Regions from separate parts of the Streptomyces sp. H51 genome, predicted to be linked through region 2. Evidence: riboswitches for the same ligand, from Rfam matches in the RefSeq annotation. Region 2 holds a riboswitch; each other region holds the start of a gene.
The links. A riboswitch is a leader RNA that binds a small molecule or an ion and turns the genes downstream of it on or off. The one in region 2 is predicted to bind thiamine pyrophosphate.
Positions count from the first base shown of each region.

Region 1 (7,385 bases), on a different contig from region 2:
CCCGCAGTTCGACGACCAGGCGCTCCCGCAGCGAGCGGTCGAGCTGGCCGAGCGGCTCGTCGAGCATCAGCAGGCTCGGCCGGGGCGCGAGCGCGCGGGCCAGTGCCACGCGCTGCTGCTCCCCGCCGGAGAGCGAGGCCACGGCCCGGCCGGCGGCCCCCGGCAGGCCGACCATGTCGAGCAACTCCTTTACGCGGTCGCCCTGTTCCCGCTTGCCGACCCCGCGCATCCGCAGCCCGAAGGCGACGTTGCCGCCCACGTCCCGCTGCGGGAACAACTGGTGGTCCTGGAACATCAGCCCGACCCCACGCCGGTGCGCGGGCACGCCCGCCTGGTCCCGCCCGCCGAGCAGGACCCGCCCGGCGTGCAGGGGCTGCAGCCCCGCCACCGCCCGCAGCAGCGTCGACTTGCCGCTGCCGCTCGGTCCGAGCACGCACACGGTCTCGTGCTCGGCGACGTCCAGGTCGACCGTGTCCAGCACGGCCCGCCTCCCGAACCGCACGGTCGCGCCCCGCAGGCTGAGCAGCATCTACAACTCCCCCGCTCGATCGGTCCGGAGACGCTCCAGCACCAGCAGCGCCACCGCGCACACCACCATCAGAATCGTCGACAGGGCCATCGCCTGCCCGTAGTTGAGGTCGCCCGGCCGGCCCAGCAGGCGGGCCACGGCGACCGGCAGCGTCGGGTTGTCCGGCCGTGCGATGAACACGGTCGCCCCGAACTCCCCCAGCGACACCGCGAACGCGAACCCGGCCGCGACCAGCAGAGCCCGCCGCACCATCGGCAGGTCGACCTCCCGCCACACCCGCCAGGGCGACGCCCCGAGCACGGCCGCCGCCTCCCGCAGCCGCGCGTCCACGGCCCGCAGCACCGGCAGCATGGTCCGCACCACGAAGGGGACGCCGACCAGCGCCTGCGCGAGCGGCACCAGGATCCACGAGCCGCGCAGGTCCAGCGGCGGCTCGTCGAGCGCGATCAGGAACCCGAACCCGACGGTCACCGCGGACACCCCGAGCGGCAGCATCAGCAGCGCGTCGAAGCCGCGGACCAGCCGGCCGGCGTCCCGGCGGGCCAGCGCGGCGGCGGCCAGGCCGCCGATCAGCACGGCGATCGCGGTGGCGGCGAGGGCGTATCGGAGGGAGTTGCCGACCGCGTCGATGGGCGGGACCAGGAAGACGTTGCCGGCCTGACCGGTCAGCGCCCGGTAGTAGCCGAAGCCGGGCGCGGTGAGGGACCGTTGGACCAGGACGGCCGGCGGCAGCACGAGCAGGACCGCGATCGTGCTGAGGACCCCGGCCAGCAGCGCCCACTGCCCGGCGCCGCGCGGCCGGCGCGCGGTCACGGAGGCGTCCACCAGCCGCAGCGCGGTCTCCCGCCGCCGGACCGTCCACGCGTGCACGGCGAGGATCGCGCCCACCGCCGCGAACTGGACGACGGTGAGGACGGCGGCCGTCGACAGGTCGAAGATCTCGGACGTCTGCCGGTAGATCTCCACTTCGAGCGTGGCGAAGGCCGGGCCGCCCAGGATCTGCACCACGCCGAAGGAGGTGAAGGTGAACAGGAACACCATCAGCGCGGCGGCGGCCACCGCGGGCGCCAGCGCCGGCAGGGTGACCCGCCGCCAGGCCGTGAGCGGGGAGGCGCCGAGCACCCGGGCCGCCTCCTCCTGCCGGGGGTCGAGCTGGGCCCACAGCCCGCCCACGGTGCGGACGACGACGGCGTAGTTGAAGAAGACGTGCGCGAGCAGGATGGCCCACACGGTGGTGTCCAGCCGCACCCCCCACCACGCGTCGAGCAGTCCGCCGCGGCCGACCAGCGCGAGGAACGCCGTGCCGACGACGACCGTGGGCAGCACGAACGGCACCGTGACCACGGCCCGCAGCAGCTGCTTGCCGGGGAAGTCGAGGCGGGCGAAGACGTAGGCGCCGGGGAGCGCGACCGCCAGTGTCAGCGCGGTGGAGACGCAGGCCTGCCAGGTGGTGAACCACAGCACGTGCCGGATGCCGTCCTGCCCGAGCACGTCCGCGATCCGGCCGAGGTGCCACACCCCGTCCGTCCTCAGCCCGCGGGCGACGATCGCGGCGACGGGGTAGGCGAAGAACAGCGCGAAGAACGCGGCCGGCCCGGCCATCAGCGCGAGCCGCGCCGCGTTCCCCGCACGGGTACGGCGGACCGCTGCCCCGGAGCGGACCGCTACTTCAGTACGAGCGACGTCCACGACTTGACCCACTGGTCACGGTCGGCGGCGATCCTGCCGGGGGCCAGGGTCTCCGGGTCCGCGGCCGGCTTGCCGTACTTCACGAACTCCGGCGGCACCTGAGCACCCTCGCGCACCGGGTAGACGAACATGTTCAGCGGCATGTCCTGCTGGAACTTCTCGGTGAGCAGGAAGTCGATGAGGGCCTTGCCGCCCGCGGGGTTCTTCGCGTTGCTCAGCAGCCCCGCGTACTCGGTCTGCCGGAAGCAGGTCCCGTACGACACCCCGGTCGGCGCGGTCGCCGGCTTCGGGTCGGCGAAGACGACCTCGGCGGGCGGCGAGGAGGCGTACGACACGACGAGCGGCCGGTCGCCGCCCGCCTTCCGTCCGCCGGCCGAGCCGGAGAACTCCTCGTTGTAGGCCTGCTCCCAGCCGTCGACGACCTTCACGCCGTTGGCCTTGAGCTTCTTCCAGTAGCCCTGCCAGCCCCCATCGCCGTACTTCGCGGCGGTGCCGAGCAGGAAGCCGAGGCCGGGCGAGGAGGTGGCGGCGTTCTCGGTGACGAGGAGGTTCTTGTACGCGGGCTCGGCGAGGTCGTCGAACGACGCCGGCGGGGCCAGCTTGTGCTTGCTGAAGTACGCCTTGTCGTAGTTGACGCAGATGTCGCCGTAGTCGACGGGCGTGACCCGGTGCTTCGCCTGGTCGACCCGGTGCTCGGGCAGGATCCGGCCGGAGTCCTTCGCCCGGTACGGCTGGAACAGCCCGTTGTCGAGGGCCCGGGAGAGGAGGGTGTTGTCCACTCCGAAGAAGACGTCGCCCTGCGGGTTGTCCTTGGTCAGGACGGCCTTGTTGACGGCCTGGCCGGCGTCGCCGTCCTTGAGGACCTTGACCTGGTAGCCGGAGGACTTCTCGAAGTCCTTCAGCACGCTCTTGGAGACGGCCCACGAGTCGTGGCTGACGAGGGTGACGGTCTTGGAGTCCGTCGCGCCGGAGTCGCCGGACGATCCGCACGCCGACAGCGCGACGAGGCCGAGCCCGGCGGCGACGGCCACGAGGGTCTTGTGGTGCACTGGATTCCTCCTGGGGCTGACCAGGAAGAGACGCGGCCCTGCCCGGGACCCGCGAGGGGTGCCCGGGCAGGGCGCAACAGCTTGAGTGGTGACCGAACTTCCTACCCAGAATGACCTGGGCGAGGTTCAGAGGGTCTGCGGCCCGGTTGCCGCACTCTCAGCGCTGTGGCGCTCCCCTGTCGGAATATGAAGATGTTCTTACGAGTCCTTACGGGGGTCAGACTACCGTTCGGTGGCGGCCAGCTGACCGCACGCCCCGTCGATCTCCTGCCCGCGGGTGTCCCGGATGGTCACCGGCACCCCGTGCGCCGCGATGGCCTCGACGAACGCCTTCTCGTCCGCGGGCCGGGAGGCGGTCCACTTCGAGCCCGGCGTCGGGTTGAGCGGGATCAGGTTGACGTGCACCGGCCTGCCCTTGAGCAGCCGCCCGAGCCGGTCGCCGCGCCAGGCCTGGTCGTTGATGTCGCGGATCAGCGCGTACTCGATGGACAGCCGGCGCCCCGACTTCTCCGCGTACTCGAATCCGGCGTCGAGGACCTCGCGCACCTTCCACCGCGTGTTGACCGGGACGAGGGTGTCGCGCAGTTCGTCGTCGGGGGCGTGCAGCGAGATCGCGAGCCGGCACTTGAAGCCCTCGTCGGAGAACCGGTGGATGGCGGGCACCAGCCCGACCGTGGAGACGGTGATCCCGCGCTGCGACAGCCCGAGCCCGTCCGGTGCGGGGTCGGTGAGCGCCCGGATCGCCTGGACGACCCGCTTGTAGTTGGCGAGCGGCTCACCCATGCCCATGAAGACGATGTTGGACAGCCGGGCGGGCCCGCCGGGGACCTCCCCGTCCCTGAGCGCCCGCATCCCGTCGACGATCTGGTGCACGATCTCGGCGGTCGACAGGTTCCGGTCCAGCCCCGCCTGCCCGGTCGCGCAGAACGGGCAGTTCATCCCGCAGCCCGCCTGCGAGCTGATGCACATGGTCACCCGGTCCGGGTAGCGCATCAGCACCGACTCCACGAGCGTGCCGTCGAACAGCCGCCACAGCGTCTTGCGGGTGGTGCCCTGGTCGGTCGACAGATGCCGGACGACGGTCATCAGCTCGGGAAGCAGCGCCTCCCGCAGCCTGTCCCGCGACCCCGCGGGGATGTCGGTCCACTCGGCCGGATCGTGCGCGTACCGCGCGAAGTAGTGCTGCGAGAGCTGCTTGGCGCGAAACGGCTTCTCCCCGATCTCGGCCACCGCCTCCTTGCGCTCGGCAGGCGTGAGATCGGCGAGGTGCCGCGGCGGCTTCTTGGCTCCGCGGGGGGCGACGAAAGTGAGTTCTCCGGGCTTGGGCATGGTCGTACCAGTGTCGCAGATCCGGTCGGGTGACCTGCGGGTGCCGACGGGGACGGCCGGGCACGGTCGCGGCCACTGATCATCAGGACACACGACCCCGACGTGGACCGGTCGGACTGCCGGCAGACGCCCCCGGGCCGGCGGAATCCAGGCGTGCTACCAGATGTACTGGCAGGAGCCGCTCCGGGCACGCGCCGGGAGACACCCAGAAGCGACACGATCGACGCCTTCCGCAAGTTGGACAGCCGGAGCCCGCCCGCACCGGCCACAGCGCCAAGGTGCGTGATCCCCGCGGCGTCCGTGCATCCGTACGGCACTTGCGCGAAGAAAGGGAAGTGCTGCGGGGCATTTCCCGATTAAGGGACCAAAAGCCCCTTTTCTCCTGCGGGCGGTGCCCGTTTTCTTGAAGAGACGGTTCGTGGTGACGGCGGACGTGATGACAACCAGGGCGTGGGGGCCGGAGGTGGGCGTGATGCGAAAGGTCCTCGGCAGGCGGTCGCGCGCCGGTGCCCGGAGGGTGCTCGTGCCCCCCGCGGTGACGATCTCGCTCGTCCCCGTGCTTCTCCTGTTGGTCGATGTGATCAACACGCCCTCGATCCGACTGGGGCCGCTGATGGTGGCGGCGCCCGCGTTCGCGGCGGCGGTCTGCGGTCCGGAGGGTGTGCTCGGCGTGTCCGCGGTGACGCTGCCGTGCGTGGTCCTGGCCTCCTGGTCCAACCAGCAGCTGGGCACCGAGAACTTCCTGGTCCAGATGGTCACCACGGTCCTGATCATCGCGGCCGCCGTGGCCGCCGCCTCGGCGCGGATGCGCAGGGAGCGGCAGCTGGCACAGGCCCGCTGGGTCGCGGAGGTCACCCAGCGGGTGCTGCTGCATCCGCTGCCGCGCCGGATCGGGTCCTTCGACGTGGCCTCGCTGTACGAGTCGGCGGAGGAAGAGGCCGCCGTCGGCGGGGACCTGTACGCGATCGCCCGGCACGGGGACTGTTCCCGGCTGCTGCTCGGCGACGTGCAGGGCAAGGGACTGGCCTCGCTGGACATGGTCAGTTCGGTGCTGAACGGCTTCCGGCAGTCGGTCCGGCACGGCAGCCCGCTGCCGACGGTGGTGCGGGAGCTGGCGGCGGGGTTCCACGAGGACGTGCGGGAGATGTCCGCCGCGGCCGAGGCGTCCCCCGGCGGTTCCGGTGCGTACACGGACGAGTCGTTCGTGACCGCCGTCATGTGCGAGCTGCCCGACGAAGGGCCGATACGCCTGGTGAACCTGGGACATCCCGAGCCCCTGCTGCTGCGCGACGGAGAGGTCGTCGCGCTGGAGCCGACGGCAGCGGTGCCCCCGTTGGGCCTCGAAGACCTCAACGGCGGAGAAGTGGTGGTGGACACCACCGACTTCCCGACCGGCGCCACCCTGGTGTTCTACACCGACGGCGTGACCGAGGCGCGGAACCCGGCCGGCGACTTCTACCCGCTCGCCGACCGGTTGCGGAACTGGACCGGCCTGCCCCCGGACGCCCTGCTGGCCGCGGTCCGCGCCGACCTCCGCCGGCACGTGGACGGCCCGCTCACCGACGACGTGGCCATGGTGGCCCTCCAGCGCACCCCGGCGCCCGAGCCGGCTCGGGCGCCGGCCGCCGGCCGTCCCGCGAGCACACGGGCGGACTCGCACGACGGCGAGCCCGCGGGGTCCCCCGTCAGCCGGACCCGGCCGACGCCCGTCAGCCGGATCCGACGAAGGCCACCATCAGCAGCCACACCACCGGCGCCGTCGGAAGCAGGGAGTCCAGCCGGTCCATGATGCCGCCGTGCCCCGGCAGCAGCGTGCCCATGTCCTTGATGCCCAGGTCCCGCTTGATCATCGACTCGCCGAGGTCGCCCAGCGTCGCGCTCACGGCGACCGCGAGGCCGAGGAGCAGGCCCTGCCACCAGGTGCCGTCGTCGATCATGAACTGCATGCACAGCGCACCCGCCACCATCGCGAACGACACCGCCCCGAGCAGGCCCTCGCGGGTCTTGCCGGGACTGATGCGCGGGGCCAGTTTGTGGGTGCCGAAGCGCCAGCCGACGGCGTACGCGCCGGTGTCGCTGACGACGGTCAGCACCAGGAACGTCAGGACCCGCCACGGCCCGTCGGCGGCCGTCAGCAGCATGGCGACGAACGATGCCAGGAACGGCACGTAGAAGGCGGCGAAGACGCCCGCCGTGACGTCCTTGAGATAGCCCTCCGGCGGCTGCGCCATGCGCCAGACCAGGACCGCCAGCGAGGTCAGCGCCATCGCCACCCAGGCGCCCTCGGCGCCCCGGAGGTACCCGGCGACGACCATCGCCGCGCCACCGACCGCGAGCGGCACCAGGGGCGCCTTGATCTGCTTGCGTTCCGCCAGCCGGCTCGTCAGTTCCCACAGGCCCACCACGACGGCGGCCGCGATCACGCCCACGAAGGCGGCCTTGACGACGAACAGCGACGCGATGATCACCACGCCGAGCCCGAGGCCGACGCCTATCGCCGCGCTCAGGTCGCGCCCCGCGCTCTTCTTCTGCCGCCGGGGTGCGGGCTGACGGGCGTCGGGCATGGGCTCCGGATTCTGCGGCGCCGCCGCTCGCGGCTGCGCCGACGTGGTCTCGTCGCGGAACAAGGGGCCGCTCAGCCGAGCGGCCCCTCGGTCGTCATCCTGGTGTCCGCCATGGGCGGGTACGTCGGGCACGATGGGCATGGGGCGGGTCTGCTGCGTCTCAGGCGCATCGTACGCGGGACCCGCCGGGGCGGCCCCCTGGGCAGCCCCCTGCTCGGAGGGCCC
Region 1 covers NZ_JAYMHD010000076.1:83,651-91,035, reverse strand. The annotation lists gene VKA29_RS28700 (ABC transporter ATP-binding protein) at 1-529, opposite strand, end outside; gene VKA29_RS28695 (iron ABC transporter permease) at 530-2,131, opposite strand; gene VKA29_RS28690 (thiamine ABC transporter substrate-binding protein) at 2,194-3,267, opposite strand; TPP riboswitch at 3,348-3,455, opposite strand; gene rlmN (23S rRNA (adenine(2503)-C(2))-methyltransferase RlmN) at 3,490-4,596, opposite strand; gene VKA29_RS28680 (PP2C family protein-serine/threonine phosphatase) at 5,069-6,385, shown strand; gene VKA29_RS28675 (phosphatidate cytidylyltransferase) at 6,306-7,385, opposite strand, start outside.
Region 1: it holds a riboswitch for thiamine pyrophosphate, as region 2 does, so the genes downstream of both, VKA29_RS28690 (thiamine ABC transporter substrate-binding protein) here and VKA29_RS22570 (cation-transporting P-type ATPase) in region 2, are expected to answer to the same signal.

Region 2 (7,385 bases):
GGGCGAAAAGAGTCGGTTCGCCGTCAGGGCGGACCGGCGTTCACCGCCGAGGCCCCCTGGCCGAAACCCGTCACCCACGCGGGAACTGATAGCGTGTGAGGTGTGAAGCAGCAGGTCAAGCGGGCGTTCAAGTACCGCTTCTACCCCACGGACGGGCAGGCGGCGGAGCTGTCGCGCACGTTCGGCTGCGTCCGTCTCGTGTACAACAAGGCGTTGGAGGAGCGCACGCGGGCCTGGTACGGCGAGCAGCGCCGGATGTCCTACGTGCAGTCCTCCGCCGCGCTGACTGAGTGGAAGAATACCGGGGAGCTGGCCTTCCTGGCGGAGGTGTCCTCCGTCCCGCTCCAGCAGGCGCTGCGCCACCTCCAGGCGGCGTTCACGAACTTCTTCGCCAAGCGTGCGAAGTACCCGCGGTTCAAGAGCCGGAAGAAGTCCCGCGCGTCGGCCGAGTACACCCGCAGCGCCTTCACATGGCGCGACGGGAAGCTGACGCTGGCCAAGATGACCGAGCCCCTGGACGTCCGCTGGTCGCGTCCCCTCCCGCAGGGTGCGCAGCCCACGACGGTGACCGTGTCCCGCGACAGCTCGGATCGTTGGTTCGTCTCGATGCTCTGCGAGGACACCGTCGCCCCGGTCCCCGCCACTGAGGCGGCGGTCGGCATCGACGCCGGGATCACCTCCCTGGTCACCCTGTCCACCGGGGAGAAGATCGCGAACCCGAAGCACGAGCGCCGTGACCGCGCCCGCCTGGCCCGCGCGCAGCGTGAGCTGTCGCGGAAGGCGAAGGGCTCGGCGAACCGTGAGAAAGCCCGGCGTCGCACCGCCGAGATCCACGCGCGGATCGCCGACCGGCGCCGCGACTTCCTGCACAAGCTGACCACTCGTCTCGTCCGTGAGAACCAAACGGTCGTGATTGAGGACCTCACCGTCCGCAACCTGCTGAAGAACGGCAGGCTCGCGCGCGCCATCTCCGACGCGGGCTGGACGGATCTGCGCATGATGCTGGAATACAAGTGCTCCTGGTATGGGCGCGAACTCGTTGTGATCGACCGCTGGTTCCCCAGCTCCAAGCTGTGCGGTGCCTGCGGCACGGTCCGCGGGAAACTGCCGCTGAACGTCCGCGAGTGGACATGCGACTGCGGCATCGTGCACGATCGCGACGTGAACGCGGCACGCAACATCCTGGCCGCCGGGCCGGCGGCGTCTGCCTGTGGAGACGGTGTAAGACCTCAACGGGAGTCCTCCCGGACGGGGCGGTCGTCGGTGAAGCAGGAACCCCAGCGGGCGACCGCTGGACTCCCCCGCCATTAGGCGAGGGAAGGAAGTCAAGTGCCCAGCTCCTTGTCCAGGAAGCCGCGCAGCCGGCCCAGGGCGTCGGCGGCGACGGCGAACGTGACGAGATCGTCGGCCTCGGCCGGGGTGTGGTGCGTAGGCAGGAACGACCGGCCGCCGCGGGTCACCTCCACGACCCGGATCTCGCCGTCGACCTCCAGCTCGCCCAGGTGCCGGCCGGTGAGATAGGCGGGCAACCGGGAGCGCAGCAGCAGCGTCTCGCCGTTGCCGAAGTCGAGTTCCGGGGTGAGGTGGCGGTGCAGCAGCATCTGGTGCAGCTGGTGCACGGTCCAGCGCACGCTGGCGATCGTCGGGATGCCCAGGTCGCGGTAGATGTCGGCGCGCCGGGGGTCGTAGATGCGGGCCAGCACGATCGGCACCCGGTAGGTCTCCTTCGCGGTGCGGGCGCTGACGATGTTGGTGTTGTCGCCGGAGGTCACCGCCACGAACGCGTCGGCCAGCTCGATGCCGGCCGCCTCCAGCACGGTGCGGCTGAAGCCGTTGCCGGGCAGGAACCGACCGGAGAACCCGGCGGGCAGGTGACGCCGCGTCTTCGGCTCGCGGTCGATCACCCGTACGTCGTGGCCCTCGTTGACCAGTTGGGCGGCGAGCGCGGAACCGACCCGGCCGCAGCCCACCACGATGACCCTCATGGCGTCTCCTCCTTCTCGTTCCCGGCGGCCTTCCCGACGGATGTCCCGGCGGCGTTCCCGGCGGCCTTCCCGACGGATGTCCCGGCGGCGTTCCCGGTGGCCTTCCCGACGGATGTCCCGGCGGCGTTCCCGGCGGATGCCCCGGCGGGGGCGGGGGTGCGGCGCACCCACCACTTGCGGACCTCCTCCGCGGTCAGCAGCAGCACGCCGAAGCCGGCCAGGACGGCCCAGTCGGCGAGCGCGAGGGGCGCGGTGTGGAACACGTCCTGCAGCCAGGGCGTGTAGCTGATGGCGGCCATCAGCAGGATGCCGAAGCAGCCGGCCGCGATCAGCCGGGGATTGGAGAACAGCCCCACCGTGAACACGCTCTGCCGGTCCGTCCGCACGGCCAGCGAGTTGAAGAACTGGCTGACCACGATCGCGGCCTGGGTGAGCGTGATCGCCTTACGGTAGGCGGGATCGCCGCTGGTGAAGTCCGCGAACGGGATGCCGGCGGAGTGCACCTGCCAGAAGAAGACCGTGCACACCCCGATGGACTGCACGAGCCCCAGGAACACGAACCGGCGCACCAGCTCGGCGGAGAACAGCCGCTCGCGGCGGGAGCGGGGCGGGCGGTCCATGGTGTCCGGCTCGGGCGGCTCCGCGCCCAGCGCCAGGGCCGGCAGTACGTCGGAGCCGAGGTCGATGGCGAGGATCTGGATCGCGGTCAGCGGAACCAGGGGGAACCCGGCGAAGGCGGCGGCCAGGATCGGGGCGAGTTCGGCCAGGTTGTGGCTGAAGAGGTAGGCGAGGAACTTGCGGATGTTGCGGTAGACCGACCGGCCCAGCTCGACGGCCGCGGTGATGGAGGCGAACGAGTCGTCCAGCAGCACCATCTCCGAGGCCTCCCGGGCCACGTCGGTGCCGGTGGCGCCCATCGCGACGCCGATGTCGGCGTGCTTGAGCGCGGGCGCGTCGTTGGCGCCGTCCCCGGTGACGGCGACGACCTCGCCGCGTGCCTGCAGGGCGGCGACGACGCGCATCTTGTGCTCCGGGCTGACCCGGCACAGCAGCAGCTGACCTGACCCGGCGAGCAGTCCGTCCAGCGCGTCCGCGTCCATGGCGTCCAGCCGGGAGCCGGTCACCACCGTGGGGGAGGGGTCGGTGACGATGCCGACGCGGCGGGCGATCGCCTCCGCCGTCAGCGGGTGGTCCCCGGTCAGCATCACGATGCGGATGCCGGCCCGGTGGCAGGCCCGCACCGCCTCCGACACCTCGGGCCGGGGCGGGTCGAGCATGCCGATCAGGCCCAGGAACGTCAGCCCCGCCTCGGCCTCCTCCGCCCTGTCCGGCACCGCGTCGACCGGGCGCACCGCGACGCCCAGCACCCGCAGTCCCCGCCCGGCCATCTCGTCGTCGGCGGCGACGACCGCGTCCCGCAGCGGTCCGGTGAGCTCCTCGTCGCCTCCCGCGCGGCGCACCCGGTCGCACCGGGCGAGGAGTTCCTGCGGGGCGCCCTTGACGCACAGCAGGCCGCCCCGTGAGGTGCGGTGGGCGGTGCTCATCAGCTTGCGCACGGGGTCGAAGGGGAACTCCCCGATCCGCGGGGCCGCCTCCTTCTCCGCCGCCGTGTCCAGCCCCGCCTTGGCCGCCGCGACGAGGATCGCGCCCTCCGTGGTGTCGCCGAGCACCCGCCAGCCCTCGGACCGCTCGGGCGGCACCAGCCTGGCGTCGGTGCACAGCGCCCCCGCGCGCAGCAGCGCGCGCACCCCGTCGGCACCGGCGACCTCGCCGGCCGGGGCGTAGCCGACCCCGGAGACCGTGTGCGACGCCCCGTCGCTCCACAACTGCGTCACGGTCATCTCGGCCTGGGTGAGCGTGCCGGTCTTGTCGGTGCAGATGACGGTGGTGGAGCCCAGCGCCTCCACCGCCAGCAGCCTCTTGACCAGCGCCTGACGGCGGGCCATCCGCCGCACGCCGATGGCCAGCGACACCGACAGCGTCGCGGGCAGCCCCTCGGGCACCAGCGCGACCATGACCCCGAGGGCGAACACGAACGCCGACACCAGCGGCTGCCCCGTCTGCAGGCGCAGGGCGAACACGCCCGCGCCGATCGCGACGGCCAGCGCCGCCACGCGCCGGGCCATCACCGCCACCTCGCGCTGCAACGGCGTCTTCTGCTGCGGCGCCTCGTCGGTGAGGCGGTAGATCCTGCCGAACTCCGTCGCCGCGCCGGAGGCGTACACGACGGCCTTGCCGGAGCCGGACACCACCGTGGTGCCCATGAAGACGCAGTTGCGGGAATCCAGCGCGGTGTCCGCGGCCGTCTGCTCGCTCACCCGGCCGACGGCCGAGCTCTCCCCGGTCAGCGGAGCGTTGTTCACCGACAGGCCGTGGGCCTCGACGACCCGGCAGTCCGCGGACACCGCGTCCCCGGCCTCCAGGGCCACCACGTCGCCGGGCACCAGCGCCCCCGACGGCAGCTCCAGCCGCTCCCCGTCCCGCAGCACCCGGCACGTGTGCGGCACCATGGCCTGCAGCGTCTGGGCGGTGCGCTCGGCCGAGTACTCCTGCACGAAGCCGATCACCGCGTTCAGCAGCACCACGCCCAGGATCGCGAAGGCCAGCTGCAGGTTCCCGACGTCGCGCGGATCCTGCAGCGCGTAGGCGAGGAACGTCAGCCCCGACGCGACGATCAGGACGACCGCGAACAGATCGGTGAACTGGGCGGCGAAGCGCCGCCACATCCCCTTGCGGCGGGGCCGCGGCAGCTGGTTGGGGCCGTAGTACCCCAGGCGGGCCCCGGCCTCCGCGCCGGACAGGCCGCGGACCGAGGTGCCGTACGCGCCGAACACCTCGTCCGGACGCAGCCGCTGGACCGGCGCCGACGATCCGTCGGGCCGCGGCACGGACGCCCCGGGGCGGGGGTGACCGGCCGGAAAGCTCGCGGTGAGATGACTCGGCACCGTACCCCCTGGCTGGACGGCAACTCTCCGTCCCACCTTGGACCGGCGAAGATCGTGTCGCCAGGGGCCACCCGGCCCACGCCCGGGGTCGGGCAGCCCCGGCGGGCCCGGACACGCGAAAACCCCCTGGAGACGACGCTCCCGGGGGCACGGACGAACCTGCGAGGTGGGCTCCCTTCGCCGGCATGGTCCGGATCAGGTTGTGGAGGTCGCCGTCCGGTCTCTCGACCATCCGGCCTCTCAGCCCACCCGTCTGCGGCGTCCTCCGACAGGGGCGGTGACTCCCTCGCCGGGAACTGCCGTTGCGGGCGGACTCCCTCGCTCGCCCCGCAGGCTCATTCCAGCCTATGCCCGCGCGAGTGCGGCAACAGGGCCGTCCGGGCCGACGGGGGTGGGCCGTTCGGCCCTGCTTCCGGCGACGGGTGGGCCGTTCGGCCCTGCCGCCGCCGGAAGGGGACCACTACGGCCGGCGCGAGCGGTACGACGACACTCCGAGGCGGCCGCCGGGTCCCGCCGGACGCCGGGTCCCGCCGCCCGGCGGTGTGGGGCCGGGCAGGACTCCAGGTCACCCCCGCCCGGGCCCGGGCCCGGGGACGTTCGGCCCAGTGCACGGGGGTGCGCGCGGGGCGAACGATCGAAGCAGGAGCCGAGCACGGGCCGGAAGCCCGGTGGGCTCCCGGCCCGACCAGGGCGGCGACAGCCGTGCGCCGACAGGAGTAGGAGCGAGCGATGAGCATCAGCGGTGACTGGTACAACGAGGTCGGCTCGCACATGAGGATCACGGTCGACCCCGTCGGAGGAATCAGGGGGACCTACATGTCGGCCACCGGCCACGCCGCGGGTGCCTACCCGCTCGTCGGCCGCTACGACACGGCCGACTTCCCCGACCACGGCACCACCCTCGGCTGGACGGTGGCCTGGCACAACGAGCGCAGCGACGCCGCGTCGGTGACCAGCTGGAGCGGTCAGTACCACAAGGAGGGCGGAGAGCGGATCTGCGCCACCTGGCTGCTCACCGCGTCCGCCAACCCGGCGAACACCTGGGAGGCCACGGCCGTCGGGCAGGACGTCTTCACGCGTGAACGGCCGTCCCCCGAGCAGATCGCCGACCATGCCCGGCAGAACCGGACCGCCTCCCACCCGCACCACGCCGGGCAGCGGTAGCCCGGTCGAGCCATGAGTGCGCGCCGGACGCGCAGGTGGGGAGGCAGACGATGGCGAGGATCCCGCCCGACGCGGAGCTGAACGCCCGGCTGGCCCGCTGGGTGGCGGAGGGACTGCTCGACGCGGGCCAGGCCGAACGGATCGAGGCCGCCGAACGGGCCCGCGCGGCAGCGGACGCCGAGCAGGGCACCGTGGCCCGGGCTCGTACGGATCAGGCCGGTGCGGCTCAGGCTCCCGCGGCCCAGGCCGGGGGTGCGGCCCAGGCTCCTGCGGCCGGACCGCACCCGGCCGGCCGGGTGCCGCTGGTGGTCGAGGCGCTGGGCTACCTGGGGGCGGCGATGGCGGTCGTCGCCGGGTTCCTGGCGGCGGACCGGCTGTGGCCCGACATCCCCATGGGCGCGCAGCTCGCCCTCGCGGCGGTGGCCGCCGTCGTCCTGGGCGTCGCCGGTGCCCTGCTGCGCGATGCGGCCGAACCGGCGTTCGTGCGGCTGCGCGGTGTGCTGTGGCTGGCGTCCACCGGCTCGGTGGCCGCCTTCGCGGGCGTGCTCGCCGCCCGTGCCGGAGCGTTCTCCCCGCAGGTCACGGCGCTGACCGCCGCCGGTGCCGCGACGGCGTACGGCATCGTGCCGTGGCTTGTGAGGCCCGCACCGCTGCAGCAGCTGGCGGTGTTCGCGGGCGCCGCCGTCACGCTCGCCGCGGGCATCGAATGCCTCGGCGACGACGTGCCGTTGTGGGCTCCGGGGGCCGGTGTCTGGCTGTTGTCCGCGCTGTGGGGCGCCGCCGCGCACCGCGGCCATGTCCTTCCGCGGGAGACCGGGTACCTCGCCGCCGCGCTCGGTCTGCTGGTCGGCGCGCAGCTGACCATGGACCTCGCCGCCGGTCACCTCCTCGCTCTGGCCACCGCCGGCGCCCTGCTCGCCCTGGGCGTGGCCCTGCGCAAGGTCTGGGCGCTGCTGCTCGGCGCCTTCGCGACCCTGCAGACGGTGCCGCAGACGGCGGAACGCTACCTTCCGGGATCGCTCGCGGCACCGCTGTCGATCCTCGTCGTCGGCGCGGTCCTGCTGGTCCTCGCCCTGCTGCTGGCACGCTGGTCCAGCAGGACGGGAACGCCCCGCTGATCGAAGCGGATCGAAGCGGATCGAAGCTGATCGGGCAGGTCCAGGGACACCCCGGCCACCCCGCGCGCCCGCCGGCCCACGCCGTCCCCGCCCGCTGTTCCCCCGTCGCCCGCGCACGGCCCCGTCCCCCGGTCGTCACCTGGTACGACCGGGGGACGGGGCCGCGCGTCCCG
Region 2 covers NZ_JAYMHD010000066.1:116,781-124,165, reverse strand. The annotation lists gene VKA29_RS22580 (RNA-guided endonuclease TnpB family protein) at 103-1,311, shown strand; gene VKA29_RS22575 (potassium channel family protein) at 1,326-1,985, opposite strand; gene VKA29_RS22570 (cation-transporting P-type ATPase) at 1,982-4,930, opposite strand; TPP riboswitch at 5,086-5,228, opposite strand; gene VKA29_RS22565 (avidin/streptavidin family protein) at 5,660-6,094, shown strand; gene VKA29_RS22560 (hypothetical protein) at 6,145-7,212, shown strand.

Region 3 (7,385 bases), on a different contig from region 2:
GCTTATCCGTAGCAGGCTCCCCTCCGTTTCTGCCCGACGGCTCGTTGGCATGCGAGCCCCAAGCCCTACGGAGCATCGGGGGATGCACATGAACAGCATTCCGCAGCACCTGCTGAGCGAGGACCGCCAGGAATACGAGCGGATCCTCGATGAGGCGCTGCGCCTGGCACCACACCGCCCGGAACTCGCCGCTGTGGGACAGCGGCTCAACTCCGAACAGCTGCGCACCATGGCGCTGAACGCCACCGCGCTCATCACGGCCGCCGCGGCGGCCGAGTACCAGCACTACGTGAAGGTCCGCGAGGAACTGCGCCGGCCGGCGCCGCCCGCCCCGTCGTCCGCCCACGTATCCGGCCCGGACGAGCCGGGCACGGGCGGGCTGGGGCTCGCCACCACGCTCGGCGGGACAGCCGGGACCGACGAGGAGGCCGGCGCGGGCGCCGTAGCCGTCGCCGCCGTCCTGACCCCCGTCCTCGCCGGGACAGCAGCGGCGATCTTCCTGCTCGTCGGCTACGTCCTCAAGTCCTTCGCCCCCCACAAGGCGTTCGGCAGGACCCTGCTCACCGCCGGGTGGGTGTTCGGTGCCATGACCGCGGTCGCCATCCTCGTCGCCGCCGTCGGGCTCCTGCTCACCGCCCTGCGCAACCGGCCGTCGTTCGACGCGGGGTCCTACGGGGAGTCGGGCGCGGAGGTGTTCCGGGCCAGGGAAGCCTGGCGCGAGGCCCTGCTGGAGCGCGGCGTCCTCCCGTTCCTGCGGGAGGCGCTCGAGGATCCCGCCACCGCTGCCGCACTCCGGCGGACGGCACAGCCCACGCCGAGCGGCCGTATGCCCCAACTCGGCTACGACCGGCCGGGCTTCAGCAGCCCGGACAACGGCCCGGCCGCCGGCCCGCGCCCGAGCTTCACCAGCCCGGACTACACCAGCCCGGACTTCGGAGGCCCGGAACACCGGCCGGAGTGACCCGGACGGACGCACGCAGCCTGCGCCCTCCGGACCCCGGGGGCGCGCATGCCGCGCCTGCAGACGCCTGATGATCTGCGCCTCGGCCCGTTCCACCGGCGTGCGGCCGTAGGCATGCACGAGAGAGAGGTGGAACAGCGCCGGCGCCAAGGGCGCCCACCGGTGGACGCGGTCGTCCCGCATCAGGTACTTGATCACCGTTGCCGGGCGGAAGGGCACGTGGTCGATGGTCTGGTGCTCCCAGCGGTCCGCGACACCCCGAGCGTGTACTCGTGCGGCGCCAGGGACAGCTCTTCCCGCACCCCCCGCCGGGCCACGACGTGCAGGTCCGGCGCGTTCCGGCCGGGCCCCTGCACACCTGGATCTTGACGGCGCCCGGCGGCATCGCGTTCCTGCCGTTGTCCCGGTGCGGACCCCTGCCCACGCAGGGGCGTCGGTGCGGCCCGCGCTCACATACGCGGGCCACACGACCACGAGGATCGCAAGGATCACAACGAACGGTCACGCAGCGGCTGCGGGCGCCCGCGGGTCAGTCGGCGATCGGCAGGTACACCCGGTTCCCGTTCGCCGCGAACTCCTTCGACTTCCGCAGCATCCCCTCGGCGACCTCCTCGGGCGACGCGCCCTCGGCCACGTCCCCGCCGAACCGTTCCGCGATGCTCTGGCTGATCTTCATGGAGCAGAACTTCGGCCCGCACATCGAGCAGAAGTGGGCGGTCTTGGCGGGCTCCGCAGGCAGGGTCTCGTCGTGGAACTCCCGTGCCGTGTCCGGGTCGAGGGCGAGGTTGAACTGGTCCTCCCACCGGAACTCGAAGCGGGCGTCGGACAGGGCGTCGTCCCACTCCTGCGCACCCGGGTGCCCCTTGGCGAGGTCGGCCGCGTGGGCGGCGATCTTGTAGGTGATGACGCCGGTCTTGACGTCGTCGCGGTTGGGCAGGCCCAGGTGTTCCTTGGGGGTGACGTAGCAGAGCATGGCCGTGCCCCACCAGGCGATCATCGCGGCACCGATGCCGGAGGTGATGTGGTCGTACGCCGGCGCGATGTCCGTCGTCAGCGGGCCGAGCGTGTAGAACGGGGCTTCGTCGCAGATCTCCTGCTGGAGGTCGATGTTCTCCTTGATCTTGTGCATGGGGACGTGACCCGGGCCCTCGATCATGGTCTGGACGTGGAAGCGCTTCGCGATCCGGTTGAGCTCCCCGAGCGTGCGCAACTCCGCGAACTGCGCCTCGTCGTTGGCGTCCGCGATCGAACCCGGCCGGAGGCCGTCACCCAGCGAGTACGTGACGTCATAGGCGGCGAGGATCTCGCAGAGTTCCTCGAAGTTCTCGTACAGGAAGCTCTCCTTGTGGTGCGCGAGGCACCAGGCGGCCATGATCGAGCCGCCGCGCGAGACGATGCCGGTCTTGCGGTTCGCCGTCAGCGGCACGTACGGCAGGCGCACACCCGCGTGGACCGTCATGTAGTCGACGCCCTGCTCGGCCTGCTCGATGACGGTGTCCTTGTAGATCTCCCAGGTCAGTTCCTCGGCCTTGCCGTCGACCTTCTCCAGGGCCTGGTACAGCGGCACCGTGCCGATGGGGACGGGGGAGTTGCGCAGCACCCACTCGCGGGTGGTGTGGATGTTGCGGCCGGTGGAGAGGTCCATGACCGTGTCGGCGCCCCAGCGGGTCGCCCAGGTCATCTTCTCCACCTCCTCCTCGATGGAGGACGTGACCGCGGAGTTGCCGATGTTGGCGTTGACCTTCACCAGGAACCGCTTGCCGATGATCATCGGCTCGATCTCCGGGTGGTTGACGTTGGCGGGCAGCACCGCGCGCCCCGCGGCGATCTCCTCACGGACCACCTCGGCGGAGACGTTCTCCCGGAGCGCCACGTACTCCATCTCCGGCGTGATCTCACCCCGCCGCGCGTACGCGAGCTGGGTGACCGCCTTGCCGTCCCGGCCGCGGCGCGGCTGGCGCGGCCGCCCCGGGAAGACGGCGTCGAGGTTGCGCAGTCCGCCGCGCGGCGAGGTGTGCTTGATCCCGTCGTCCTCGGGGCGTACGGGGCGGCCCGTGTACTCCTCGGTGTCACCACGGACGACGATCCAGTTCTCCCGCAGCGGCGGCAGGCCCCTGCGGACATCGGTGACGACGAGTGGATCGGTGTACGGGCCCGATGTGTCGTACAGCGTGACCGACTGCCCGTTGGTGAGGTGCACCTGACGGACGGGCACCCGCAGATCGGGGCTCGAGCCCTCGACGTACGCCTTGTGCCAGCCGATGGATGTCCCGGCCTCCCCGTCGATCTGGTCGGAGGCAGGCGTGCGTGCGTCCTTGCTGGTCATGAGACCTACTCCCTACGCCGGCATTACCCGGTAACAGGTTCGGCGGTCGACGCAGCGGTTTCCGTCGATGGACGTTCCGTGTGCAACGTCACTCGACTTCGGTGACGTTCCACGTGAAACATCGCTGGGACGGAGGTCAGCGCCCTCTCAGCCCGGTGCTCCGAGCTCCCGCGTGTACAAAAGGTGACTCCACGCTAGCGTCAACCCGGGCGCGGTGAACAGAGGCCCCCTGTCGTCCTTGCGATGATCGGGCGGTGACCACGACACCGCAGTACCCGTTTCCGCCACCCGATCCGCCACCCGGCCCGCCACCCGGTCCGCCGCACCGGCACGAGGGCGGTCACGGCCGTGGATCCGGCCCCGATCATGGCCACGGCCACGATCACGGGCCTGGGCATGAGCCTGGGCCTGGGCATGGGCACGATCAGGGGCAGGGGCGCGGCCACGGGTCAGGGGTCGGAGGCGGAGGCGCACACGGTCACTCGCACAGCCACGGCCCCGCCGCGCCCGTCTCCCGGCATCTGCGCAAGGTCATCGCCGCGATCCTGATCCCGTTCGCCGCGGCCGTGCTGGTCGGGCTCGCGGTGCTGTGGCCCGGGGGTGCGCCGTCGCACGAGCGCACCGGCGTCGGCTTCGACCGGCAGACCCAGCAGGCGACGGTCGTCAAGGTGGTGAACCTGAGCTGCGGGTCGGTGAACGCCTCGGGCTCCACGCCGACCGGCGACCCGGCGACCGCCGGGGGCTCCTCGGCCCGGCAGCAGGCGAACGGCGACTGCCACAAGGCCACCATCCGCGTCGACACCGGCAAGGACAAGGGCCGGACGTTCACCGAGATCGTGCAGCCGGACCAGTCGCGGCAACTGCACCAGGGACAGCAGGTCGTGGTCGCCTACGAGCCCTCGGCGCCCAAGGAACTGCAGTACGCGGTCGCCGACGTCGACCGCAGGTTCCCCATGGCCCTGCTCGCCGGCATCTTCGCGCTCGCCGTCGTGGTGGTCGGCCGGATGCGGGGCGTCATGGCGCTGATCGCGCTGGCCGTGAGCTTCCTGGTGCTGACCCTCTTCATTCTCCCGGCGATCCTGGAGGGGTCGAATCCGCTGGTCGTGGCGGTGGTCGGGTCCAGCGCCATCATGCTGATCGCCTTGTACATGTGCCACGGCCTGTCGGCCCGTACGTCCGTGGCGGTCCTGGGCACGCTGCTCTCGCTGCTGCTGATCGGCGTCCTGGGCTCGGTGTTCATCGGATGGGCCGCACTGACCGGCAACACGGATGACAACACCGGTCTGATCCACGGCCTGTATCCGTCGATCGACATGAGCGGTCTGCTGCTGGCCGGCGTCATCATCGGCTCCCTCGGTGTCCTCGACGACGTGACGGTCACGCAGACCTCGGCCGTGTGGGAACTGCACGAGGCCAACCCCTCGATGGGCTGGCGCGGGCTGTACCGCGCGGGCATCCGCATCGGCCGCGATCACATCGCGTCGGTCGTCAACACGCTCGTCCTCGCCTACGCGGGCGCCGCGCTGCCGTTGCTGCTGCTGTTCTCCATCGCGCAGAGCAGCGTGGGGACCGTCGCCAACAGCGAGCTGGTCGCGGAGGAGATCGTGCGCACGCTGGTGGGCTCGATCGGGCTGGTCGCCTCGGTGCCGGTCACCACGGCTCTCGCCGCCCTGGTCGTCTCCGCGGACCGTCGGGGATCGGAGGGGGCGACGGCCGGCGCCGCTCCGGCCCAGGCCCGCTCCGGCACGGGCAGAGGCAGGCGCCGCAAGCGCTGAGACCGGGGCTCGGACCGGACTCGTGGTGCTCCCGGGCCGACGGTGGCCGCGGAGGGGCATGAGGTCTGCGAGTCGGCCTGCTGGGAGGGCGGCTGTCGATGCCCCGGCACACGGCCAGGAGAAGCGTTCCTGCACAGTTTCCTGGCCCATGTCGCAGCGTTCCGCCGACTCGGTGCGCCCTGCCTCCGTCGTACCGCTTCAGCCCGCGCTCTGTTCCGCCAGGATGCGGTCCAGCGCCTCGTCGAGGTGGGCGTCGAAGTCGGCGAGCGAACCTTCCTGGCCGAGCGGCACCAGCTTGTCGGTGCGGTCGAGGAAGGCGATGAGCGGCGCCGTCGACGAGCGGAACAGCGCCTGGTCCCGGCCCACCTGGAGCCGGATCAGAACGTCGCTCAGCGACTCCGGGTCGGCGGGCGAGATGCGCACATCGCCGTCGCCGCAGGGCCGTCCTACCCCGTCGATCATCAGTTCCCGGCCGAACGCCCAGGTCACCGGGGCGTCACCCGGCAGATGGAAGGTCAGCCGCACGGCGTAGGGATCGTACGTCTCGTAACGCAGCTCCACCGGGATGCGGAAGGAGAGCTCCTCGGACACGAGAAAGCTCATCATGACCTCTGCCTGTACGGACTCGCGCATCGCCTACCCCGTCTTGTGACGCCGACTGGCCGGGAATGATCCCCCCGACCCTGCAGGCATCTTGCTCAACGTGTACACCAGATCACAAGGAGTGAGTTTTCAGATACTGATAGACCGGCCCGGAGACCTCAGCAACCGGCCCACTTCGCTCTGCAGTTGCTGCACGGCCGACTCCAGTCGGTCGGCCTGATCGCAGGGCATCGAGATGGCCATCGTCGCGGCGATCGTGCCCACGGTGACCGGGATCGCCGCGCACACCGTGCCGAGGGCGTACTCCTGCCGTTCCGTCACCGGCTCCCGGGGACCGATGCGTTCCAGCCTGCGGAGCAGGGCCTGGTTGTCGCGCACCGTGTAGGGGGTGACGGGACGCACCGGGTAACGCTCCAGGTGGTCGCGACGGGCCTGCTCGTCCAACTGGGCGAGCAGGCACTGACCGATCGCGTGCGCGTGCCCGGTCTCACGGAAGTCGGCCCCCTCCGCCACCGCCGGATTTTCCGAGTTGTCCGAAACGCCCAGCATCTCGATCTCACCGTCCTGGTAGACGGCGTAGTACACGGGCACGCCGATGGCGTCGTGACAGCGGGCCAGCACCTCGGCGACCGTGCCGCGACGTTTCTGCTCGGCTCCACTGCCGCCCAGCCGCCCGGCCGCCTCCCCGAGGAAGAACAGACCTCTGTCACGGCGCAGATAACCCTCGTGCACCAGGGTGCGCAGCAGGTGGTAGGCCGTGGGCAGCGCCAGACCGGTCTCGCGGGCCAGTTGCTTGGCGGGGGCTCCCTGCTCGTGCTCGGCGACGCGTTCCAGCAGGCGCAGCGCGCGCTGGACGGACCCGATGAGGGTGCCCGCCTGCGACGGTGCGCCGGACACCGCGGGGTGCGGCGCCGCGGGCACCGGCTGCGAGGAATTCTGCGAGGAGTTCTGTGCGGGGGCCTGTCGCTGAGCCTGCGAGGGGGGCGAGGGAGTCCGCGGGGACCGAGATGTGGACCGCGGGGACCGTGGCGGGGTCCGTGGGGGCTGCGTCGGCGTCCTCGGGGGCTGTGAGGGGGGTCGTCGAGGCTGGGTCGGTGTCCGTGGCAGTTGCGAGGACGTTCGCGGCGGATGTGCCGCGGAGCGGTCCTGCTCGGCGGGGCCCGGCTGTTCCGGGGGCCGGACGCGGTGTGCGGAGGAGATCACGGCCGACCGGTCCGGAGCCGGTGGTGCGTGGGGGACGGTGAGTGCGGTGTCTACCGTGGCCAAGGGTCACTCCCGAAGCGCGAGGGGGGAGCCCGTGCGGGGGAAACACGGGAGGGGTGTGCGCCGTTCGCGGGGTGGCCCCGCGTCGAGTTCCGGACTCTAACCGCCCGCCACCGCTTGCGGACCGCCTGCCGGGAAAACTTCCCTCGCGCGAGGGAACCGGTGATTCCTGTTACCGCTCACCGGCTCCCGGGGCCCTCACCAGTCGCCGCGCGAGGAGGAACTCGACGTGAACTTGCGCACCACGTAGACCAGTCCGCCCACCAGCGCCACGAAGACCAGCACCTTGAACAACAGCCCGATGACGAAGCCCACGACGCTGGCTATCAGCCCGCCGAACACGACCAGGGCGATGACCGGCACCGCTACCCACTTCACCCACCACGGCAGTCCCGCGAAGATCTCTCCCATCGCCTCTGTCCTTGCCTCTCCGCCCACTGCCTGGAGCAGGGGACGA
Region 3 covers NZ_JAYMHD010000087.1:375,210-382,594, reverse strand. The annotation lists gene VKA29_RS35345 (hypothetical protein) at 83-961, shown strand; gene thiC (phosphomethylpyrimidine synthase ThiC) at 1,491-3,287, opposite strand; TPP riboswitch at 3,280-3,469, opposite strand; gene VKA29_RS35335 (YibE/F family protein) at 3,542-5,062, shown strand; gene VKA29_RS35330 (SsgA family sporulation/cell division regulator) at 5,261-5,695, opposite strand; gene VKA29_RS35325 (IclR family transcriptional regulator) at 5,795-6,586, opposite strand; gene VKA29_RS35320 (DUF5326 family protein) at 7,127-7,339, opposite strand.
Region 3: it holds a riboswitch for thiamine pyrophosphate, as region 2 does, so the genes downstream of both, thiC (phosphomethylpyrimidine synthase ThiC) here and VKA29_RS22570 (cation-transporting P-type ATPase) in region 2, are expected to answer to the same signal.

Region 4 (7,385 bases), on a different contig from region 2:
GGGCCACGGCCCGCTCCCGGCCGCCGGTCGCGCTGCCGGTGTGCACCACCACGCCGAGCGCGCCGATCTCCCGCCCGCGCCGCAGGGAGTGCCGCAGCGACCGCACCGAGTTCTCCACCGTCGCCTCGGTGTGCGAGCCGAAATTGATCAGGTACGGGGCGTGGACGTACGCCGGGATCGACCGCGCCGCGCACGCCGCACGGAACTCCTCGTCCTGTCGCGGGTTGCCGGCGGGCGTGGCCCAGCCGCGCGGGTTGGCGACGAAGACCTGCACGGCCTCGGCCCCGAGGTCGCGGGCGTAGGCGAGCCCGACGGTGTTCAGACCGCCGGCCACGGGGACGTGGCTGCCGACGGGGTTGCGGGCGGGACCGGGGCGCTGGCTGTTCACCCGTTCAGGGTGCCACGCCGCCGGTCCCGCGCCGTCAGCGGATCCGGATGGTGATCGTCGATCCCTTGGGCGCCGTCTCGCCGCCCGCCACGGACTGGCCCTGGACCGTGTCGCCGAACAGGCCCAGCAGCCCGCGGTCCTCGTCGACCTTGAAGCCGGCCGCCTCCAGCGCCTTCGTCGCGTCGTCGACGCTGTCGCCGGTCACGTCCGGGACCTCGACCATCTCCGGGCCCTTGGACACGGTGAGCGTCACCGTGTCGCCCTCGGCGAGCTGCTTGCCGCTCGCGGGGGTCTGCGCGGCGACCTGGCCCTTGTCGTACTCGGAGTTGATCTGCACGGCCGCGACCTTGACCTTCAGGCCCGCGGCCGCCAGGTCCGCCTTCGCCTTCGCCAGGTCCTCGCCGGTGACGTCGGGGACGTCGACCGGGCTGCCCTTGCTGACGGTCAGCGCGATCGCCGAACCCGCGTGCCGGCTGCTGCCCGCCTCCGGGTCCGTGGAGATCACGAAGCCCTTGGGAAGGGTGTCGCTGAACGCGCCGGTGACCATGCCCGGTTCCAGCCCCCCGGCCTTCAGCCGGGCCTTCGCCCGGTCGAGCCGGTCGCCCTGCAGGTCGGGCACCCGCACCATCTCCGGGCCGTCGGAGATGGTGAGCGACACCGAGGCGTTGTCCCGGACGCGGGCGCCGGGCGCCGGGTCCGAACTGATCACCGTGCCCCGCTTCACGGTGTCGCTGTAGGCGTGTCTGACCTTCCCGAGGTCGAGGCCGGCCCGCTGCAACTGCTGGGTGGCCTGCGTCTGGGTCTTCGCCAGCACCGCCGGGACCCTGGTGAACTGGCCGGAGTTGATGTACCAGACGCCCGCGGTGACGCCGAGGACCAGCAGCACGGCCGCGACGACCATGAGCGGGCCGCGCCCCAGCAGCCCCGGGCGGCGCCGCGGCGGCAGGGGCGGCGGCGACTGCAGCCGGCTGGTGTGCTGCACGGGCCCGGCGGGACCCGCGCCGTCCCCGCCGGCCGGGAGCGGCCACGGCGGGGTTCCTCCCGCGGGGGCGAGGCCGGGTGCGGGGGAGGTCAGCGGGCGCGGGATGACGCTCGTACGGTCGTCGGAGATGTCGCGGTCCTCCGGGCCGAGGGCCCCCGGCGGGACGGCGTCCAGCTGGTCCGCGCTCAGCGCGCCGCGCGCCTGACGGGCCAGCGCGAGCAGCGCCACCGCGTCGTGCGGCCGGACGTCGGGGGTGCGGGCGGTGGCCGACGCGACCAGCTGGTCCAGCGCGTACGGCAGCCCCGGCACGGCGGCGGACGGCGGCGGCACGTCCTCGTGGAGGTGCTTGAACAGCACGGTGGCAGTCGAGTCGCCGGCGTGCGGACGGTCACCGGTCAGCATCTCGTACAGGACGACACCGCACGCGTACACGTCGACCCGGGTGTCGGCGGTGCCGTGCTCGATCTGCTCCGGCGCGAGATAGGAGGCGGTGCCGAGCACGGTGCCGTTCGTGCTGGTGACCGTGTCCACGGCGCGCACCAGGCCGAAGTCGGCGACCTTGACCCGGCCGTCGTCCGCGATCAGTACGTTCTCCGGCTTCATGTCCCGGTGCACGAACCCGGCGCGGTGCGCGGCGCCGAGCGCGGCCAGCACCGGCTCCAGGATGTCCAGCGCGGCGCGCGGCTGCAGCGCCCCGCGCTCGCGCAGCACGTCGCGCAGGGTGCAGCCGGGCACGTACTCCATGGCGAGGTAGACGTACGACCCGTCGGCGCCCTGGTCGAAGACCTGCACGACGTTGGGGTGCGCGAGCCGTGCGACCGACTTCGCCTCCCGGATGAACCGCTCGACGAAGGAGCCGTCGGCCGCGAGTGTCGGGTGCATCACCTTGAGCGCGAGCACGCGGTCGAGGCGGGTGTCCAGGGCCCGGTAGACCGTGGCCATCCCGCCGACCGCGATCCGCGCGTCCACGCGGTAGCGCCCGTCGAGCACCTGCCCGACCAATGGGTCCTGAAGGGTCGTATCCACGCAGGTGAGTGTACGAGCCGCAATCGACACGGCCGCCGGTTCACCCGATCCGGGTACGGAATGCAGCAGACCTGTGACTGTTGTGCGACGAGAACGCGGTGGTGCTCAGAACGCGGGGCGTTCGGGATCCAGCCGGGCTCGTCCCCCGGTGGGTGAGGAGGCCTCGGCGAAGTGGCGTCGCGGGATGCGTCCGGCCCGGTACGCCAGGCGTCCCGCCTCCACCGCGTGCCGCATCGCCTGCGCCATCAGCCGCGGCCGGTGCGCCCGGGTCACCGCCGAGGCGAGCATCACGCCCGCGCACCCCAGCTCCATCGCCAGCGCCGCGTCCGAGGCGGTGCCGGCGCCCGCGTCCAGGATCACCGGCACCCGCGCGTGCTCGGTGATCAGCTGGAAGTTGTGCGGGTTGCGGATGCCGAGCCCGGAGCCGATCGGTGAGCCCAGCGGCATGATCGCCGCGCAGCCGGCGTCCTCCAGCTTCCGGGCGAGGACCGGGTCGTCGTTGGTGTACGGCAGCACGGTGAACCCGTCGTCGACCAGCGTCTCGGCCGCCTCCAGCAGCTCGATCGGGTCGGGCAGCAGGGTGCGCTCGTCGGCGATGACCTCCAGCTTGACCAGGTCGGTGCCGAGTGCCTCGCGCGCGAGGCGGGCGGTGAGGACGGCCTCCCGGGCGGTGAAGCAACCCGCCGTGTTCGGCAGCACCCGGATGCCCAGCCGGGTGAGCACGTCCAGCACCGAGCCGTGCACCGAGGGGTCCACGCGCCGCATGGCGACCGTGGTCAGCTCCGTGCCGGACGCCACCAGGGCGCTCTCCAGCACTTCCAGGCTGGGGGCACCGCCGGTGCCCATGATCAGGCGGGACGTGAAGGACGTGCCGCCGAGGACGAAGGGGTCGTCGGCCATGGGTCAGCCTCCTTGGACGGCGGTGAGGACCTCGACGCGGTCCCCCTCGGCGAGGGGGGTCGACGGCCACTGCGCGCGCGGGACGACGGTTTCGTTGAGGGCGGCGGCCACCCCGGAGGACGCCGGGGCGAGTGCCCTCACCACGGTGTCGAGAGCCGTTCCGGGAGGGACCTCGCGGAGTTCGCCGTTGACCGAGATGTTCATGCGGGCTGCTCCGTGCGGGCGAACCGCCGCGGGGTGAAGGGGCGTGCCTCCTCGGGGAGTTCGCCGGTGGTCAGGACGTGCGCCAGGGCGTCGCCGGTGACCGGGGCGAGCAGCACGCCGTTGCGGTGGTGCCCGGTGGCCAGCAGCAGCCCGGGCAGCCCGCTCGGGCCGAGCAGCGGCGCGTTGTCGGGGGAGCCGGGGCGCAGCCCGGCCCGGGTCTCGGTCAGCGGCAGCTCGGTGATGCCGGGGACCAGCTCGTGGGCGTCGCGCAGCAGCTCGTACACCCCGCCCGCGGTGACCGTGGTGTCCCAGCCCAGCTCCTCGCTGGTCGCACCGACCACCAGCTCGCCGTCCTCGCGCGGCACCAGGTAGACGTGGCTGCCGCGCACCATGGCCCGGACGGTACGGCTGAGGAACGGCGCGTACCGTCGCGGCACGCTCAGCCGGAGCACCTGCCCCTTGACCGGCCGCACCGGCGGCAGCACGTCGTCCGGGACGCCCGCGAGCCGTCCGCTGAGGCTGCCGGCTGCCAGTACCACCCGGTCCGCCGCCAGCGCGGTGCCGTCCGCCGCGGTGACGCCGACGGCCCGGTCCCCGGCGCGGTCGAGGCGCTCGGCCCACACCCGGTGGAAGACCACGCCCGCCCGCTCGCAGGCGGCCACCAGCGCGCGGGTCAGCCGCCGCGGGTCGATCTGGTGGTCGCCGTCGACCCGGAGGCCGCCGCGCACGCCCGGCGCGAGCATCGGCTCCAGACGCCGGCACTCGCGCCCCGACAGCCATTCCGACCGCAGACCGGACTGCTGCTGCAGGGCGTGCAGTTCGCGCAGGTGGGCGCGGTCGTCGGCGTCCAGCGCGACGGCGAGCGTGCCGCACCGGCGGTAGCCGAGGTCGTGGCCCGTGAGGTCGGCGAGCTCGGCCGCGAAGTCCGGGTAGCGGCGGGCCGAGGCGAGGTTGAGGCCGAGCAGGGTCTGCTCGCCGTGGTGCAGTTCGGTGACCGCTGCCAGCATGCCGGCCGCCACCTGGGCGGCCCCGCCGCCCGGTTCCGGGTCCACCACGGCGGTGGCGAAACCGCGCTGCGCGGCGCGCCAGGCCGTGACCAGGCCGATGATCCCGCCCCCGACGACGAGGACGTCTGACGTACGTGACGGCATGGGCGTCCAGCCCCTCCCTTCGCCGGCATGACCCGGATCAGGTTCGTACGGTCGGAGGCCGCCAGCCTCCCTCTCAGCCCGGTGCGTCCGGGCTCCCGCGAGTGCTTGTACGGTGGCCACCCTAGCCCGCGCCCCGTCGCCCTCGTAAGGGAGCCTTCCCCATGCCGCGCTCGCTGGACGGCCTCGTCCTCGCACCGGTCGCCGACCAGGCCGCCGGCCAGGTGGGCACCCGGACCCGTTTCACCTACCACGAGGCCGACGGCGCCGTCTGGGCCGAGTACGCGGGCGGCGACGTCGTACGCGGCCGTCTGGTGGGTACCCGGGAAGGTGACCGGCTCGACTTCCGCTACGTGCAGCTGACGAACGACGGCACGACGGCCTGCGGGCACTGCGTGTCGGCGGTCGTGGAGCTGCCGGACGGCCGGGTGCGCCTGGAGGAGACGTGGGAGTGGGAGTCCCGGCCGGGCAGCGGCACCAGCGTTGTGGAGCAGGTCACTGACGGGAACCGCGACTGACGTGACGTCAGGTGTCTATGGTGATCAGGTGAGCGAGCAGACGCAGGAACGGCAGGCACCCCCGCAGCGGCGAGTCGTCGTGGCCGGCGCGGGCATGGCCGGCGTGCAGACCGCGGTGGCCCTGCGCGAACAGGGCTTCGCCGGGCCGGTGACCCTCATCGGCGCCGAGCCCCACCAGCCTTACGACCGGCCGCCGTTGTCCAAGGCCGTCCTGCTCGGCAAGGCCGAGGGGTCCGCCTTCGACGTCGACTTCGAGGCGCTCGGCATCGAACTGCGGCTCGGGCGCGAGGTGCTGGGCGTCCGGGTCGGCGACCACGAACTCGACACCGCCGAGGGGCCGGTGCCGTACGACGTCCTGGTCCTCGCGACCGGTGCCGAGCCGGTGCGGCTGCCGCAGGCCCAGGGGGTGCCCGGCGTCCATCTGCTGCGCACCCTGGACGACGCCGAGCGGCTGCGGCCGGTGCTCGCCCGGCAGCACGACGTGGTGGTCGTCGGCGCGGGCTGGATCGGCGCGGAGTTCGCCACGGCGGCGCGCGAGGCGGGCTGCGCGGTGACCGTCGTGGAGGCCGCCGACCGGCCGCTCGCGGGCGCGCTGCCCGCCGAGGTGGCCGCCCGGATGGCCTCCTGGTACGCCGACGCGGGCGCCGTGCTGCGCACCCACGCGCGCGTGTCGCGGGTCGAGCCCGGCGAGGTCGTCCTCGACGACGGCACCCGGCTGACCGCGGGCGCCGTCGTGGTCGGCATCGGCGCGCGCCCCGCCACCGGCTGGCTCGGCGGCTCGGGGATCGTGCTCGGGGCGCACGGCGAGGTCGTCGCCGACGACGGCCTGCGCACCTCGGCGCCGGACGTCTACGCGGTCGGCGACTGCGCGTCCTTCCCCTCCCGCAGGTACGGGGAGCGCCTGCTGGTGCACCACTGGGACAACGCCCTGCAGGGCCCGCGCACGGTGGCCGCGAACATCATCGGCGAGGAGCCCGCCGTCTACGACCCGGTGCCGTACTTCTGGTCCGAGCAGTTCGGCCGGTTCGTGCAGTACGCCGGTCACCACGCGGGCGCCGACACGACCCTGTGGCGGGGCGACCCGTCCGGCCCGAGCTGGTCCGTGTGCTGGCTGCGCGACGGCCGCCTGGTGGCGCTGCTGGCGGTGGGCCGGCCCAGGGACCTGGCGCAGGGCAGGCGCCTGATCGAGGCGGGCACGCCGATGAACCCGGACCTGCTGGCGGACGCGAGCAAGCCGCTGAAGGCCGCCACCGCTTAGCCGGGACGGTGGACCGCAGCCGGGACCACCCGGTCGGACGGGAGCCGGGACCACCTGGTCGGACGGGCCTGGCTTCCGACTGTCGGTGCGGGATGGCAGGCTTGTTCCCGTGACCGAGATTGACGCAAAGATCGATGCTCTCGTCCCCGCCTGGCTCACCCTCCCCGACATCGCCGAAATGCTCGGCGTCGAGGTGACACGTGTGCGGCAGCTGGTCAAGGAGGGCCAGCTCATCGCCGTACGCCGTGGTGAGAACCGCGCGCTGCACGTCCCCGCCGCCTTCATCGACGGGGACAAGGTCGTCAAGGGCCTGACCGGCACCCTGACGCTCCTGCGGGACGACGGCTTCACGGACGAAGAGATGATCGAGTGGCTCTTCACCCCCGACCCGACCCTGCCCGGCACCCCCGCGCAGGCTCTGAGCGAGAATCGCGGCACGGAGGTGAAGCGTCGCGCCCAGGCGCTCGCCGTCTGATCAGTACGGGCCACCAGCAGGCCACCAGCAAGACGACGAGCGAGACGACGAGCAGGCCGACGAACAGGCCGACCGGCAGACCTGCCGGAGGACGAACAGCAGGCTGAACACCGTCCGGTGTCCGGGCCGGGGCCGAACCGGCCCCGGCGCGGTCCCGGCGCGGCCGGAAGCGGCCCGCCGGGACCGTCCCGGCCCGCACGCCGCCGACAACGGGGGGACACCACCATGCCCGACACCGCCGCCACCGACGACGCCCGCGCGCGGCTCGCCGACGCCCGCGTCTACCTCTGCACGGACGCCCGCAGGCGCCAGGGCGACCTGCCCGAGTTCCTGGACGCGGTCCTGGCCGGCGGCGTCGACATCGTCCAGCTGCGGGACAAGGGCATGGAGGCGGCGGAGGAGCTGCGGTGGCTGGAGGTGTTCGCCGACAAGTGCCGCGAACACGGCAAGCTCCTCGCGGTCAACGACCGCGCCGACGTGGCCCAC
Region 4 covers NZ_JAYMHD010000015.1:186,885-194,269, reverse strand. The annotation lists gene VKA29_RS04045 (deoxyribonuclease IV) at 1-388, opposite strand, end outside; gene pknB (Stk1 family PASTA domain-containing Ser/Thr kinase) at 423-2,396, opposite strand; gene VKA29_RS04035 (thiazole synthase) at 2,502-3,296, opposite strand; gene thiS (sulfur carrier protein ThiS) at 3,300-3,500, opposite strand; gene thiO (glycine oxidase ThiO) at 3,497-4,651, opposite strand; TPP riboswitch at 4,649-4,760, opposite strand; gene VKA29_RS04020 (hypothetical protein) at 4,813-5,166, shown strand; gene VKA29_RS04015 (FAD-dependent oxidoreductase) at 5,195-6,424, shown strand; gene VKA29_RS04010 (Rv2175c family DNA-binding protein) at 6,534-6,899, shown strand; gene thiE (thiamine phosphate synthase) at 7,125-7,385, shown strand, end outside.
Region 4: it holds a riboswitch for thiamine pyrophosphate, as region 2 does, so the genes downstream of both, thiO (glycine oxidase ThiO) here and VKA29_RS22570 (cation-transporting P-type ATPase) in region 2, are expected to answer to the same signal.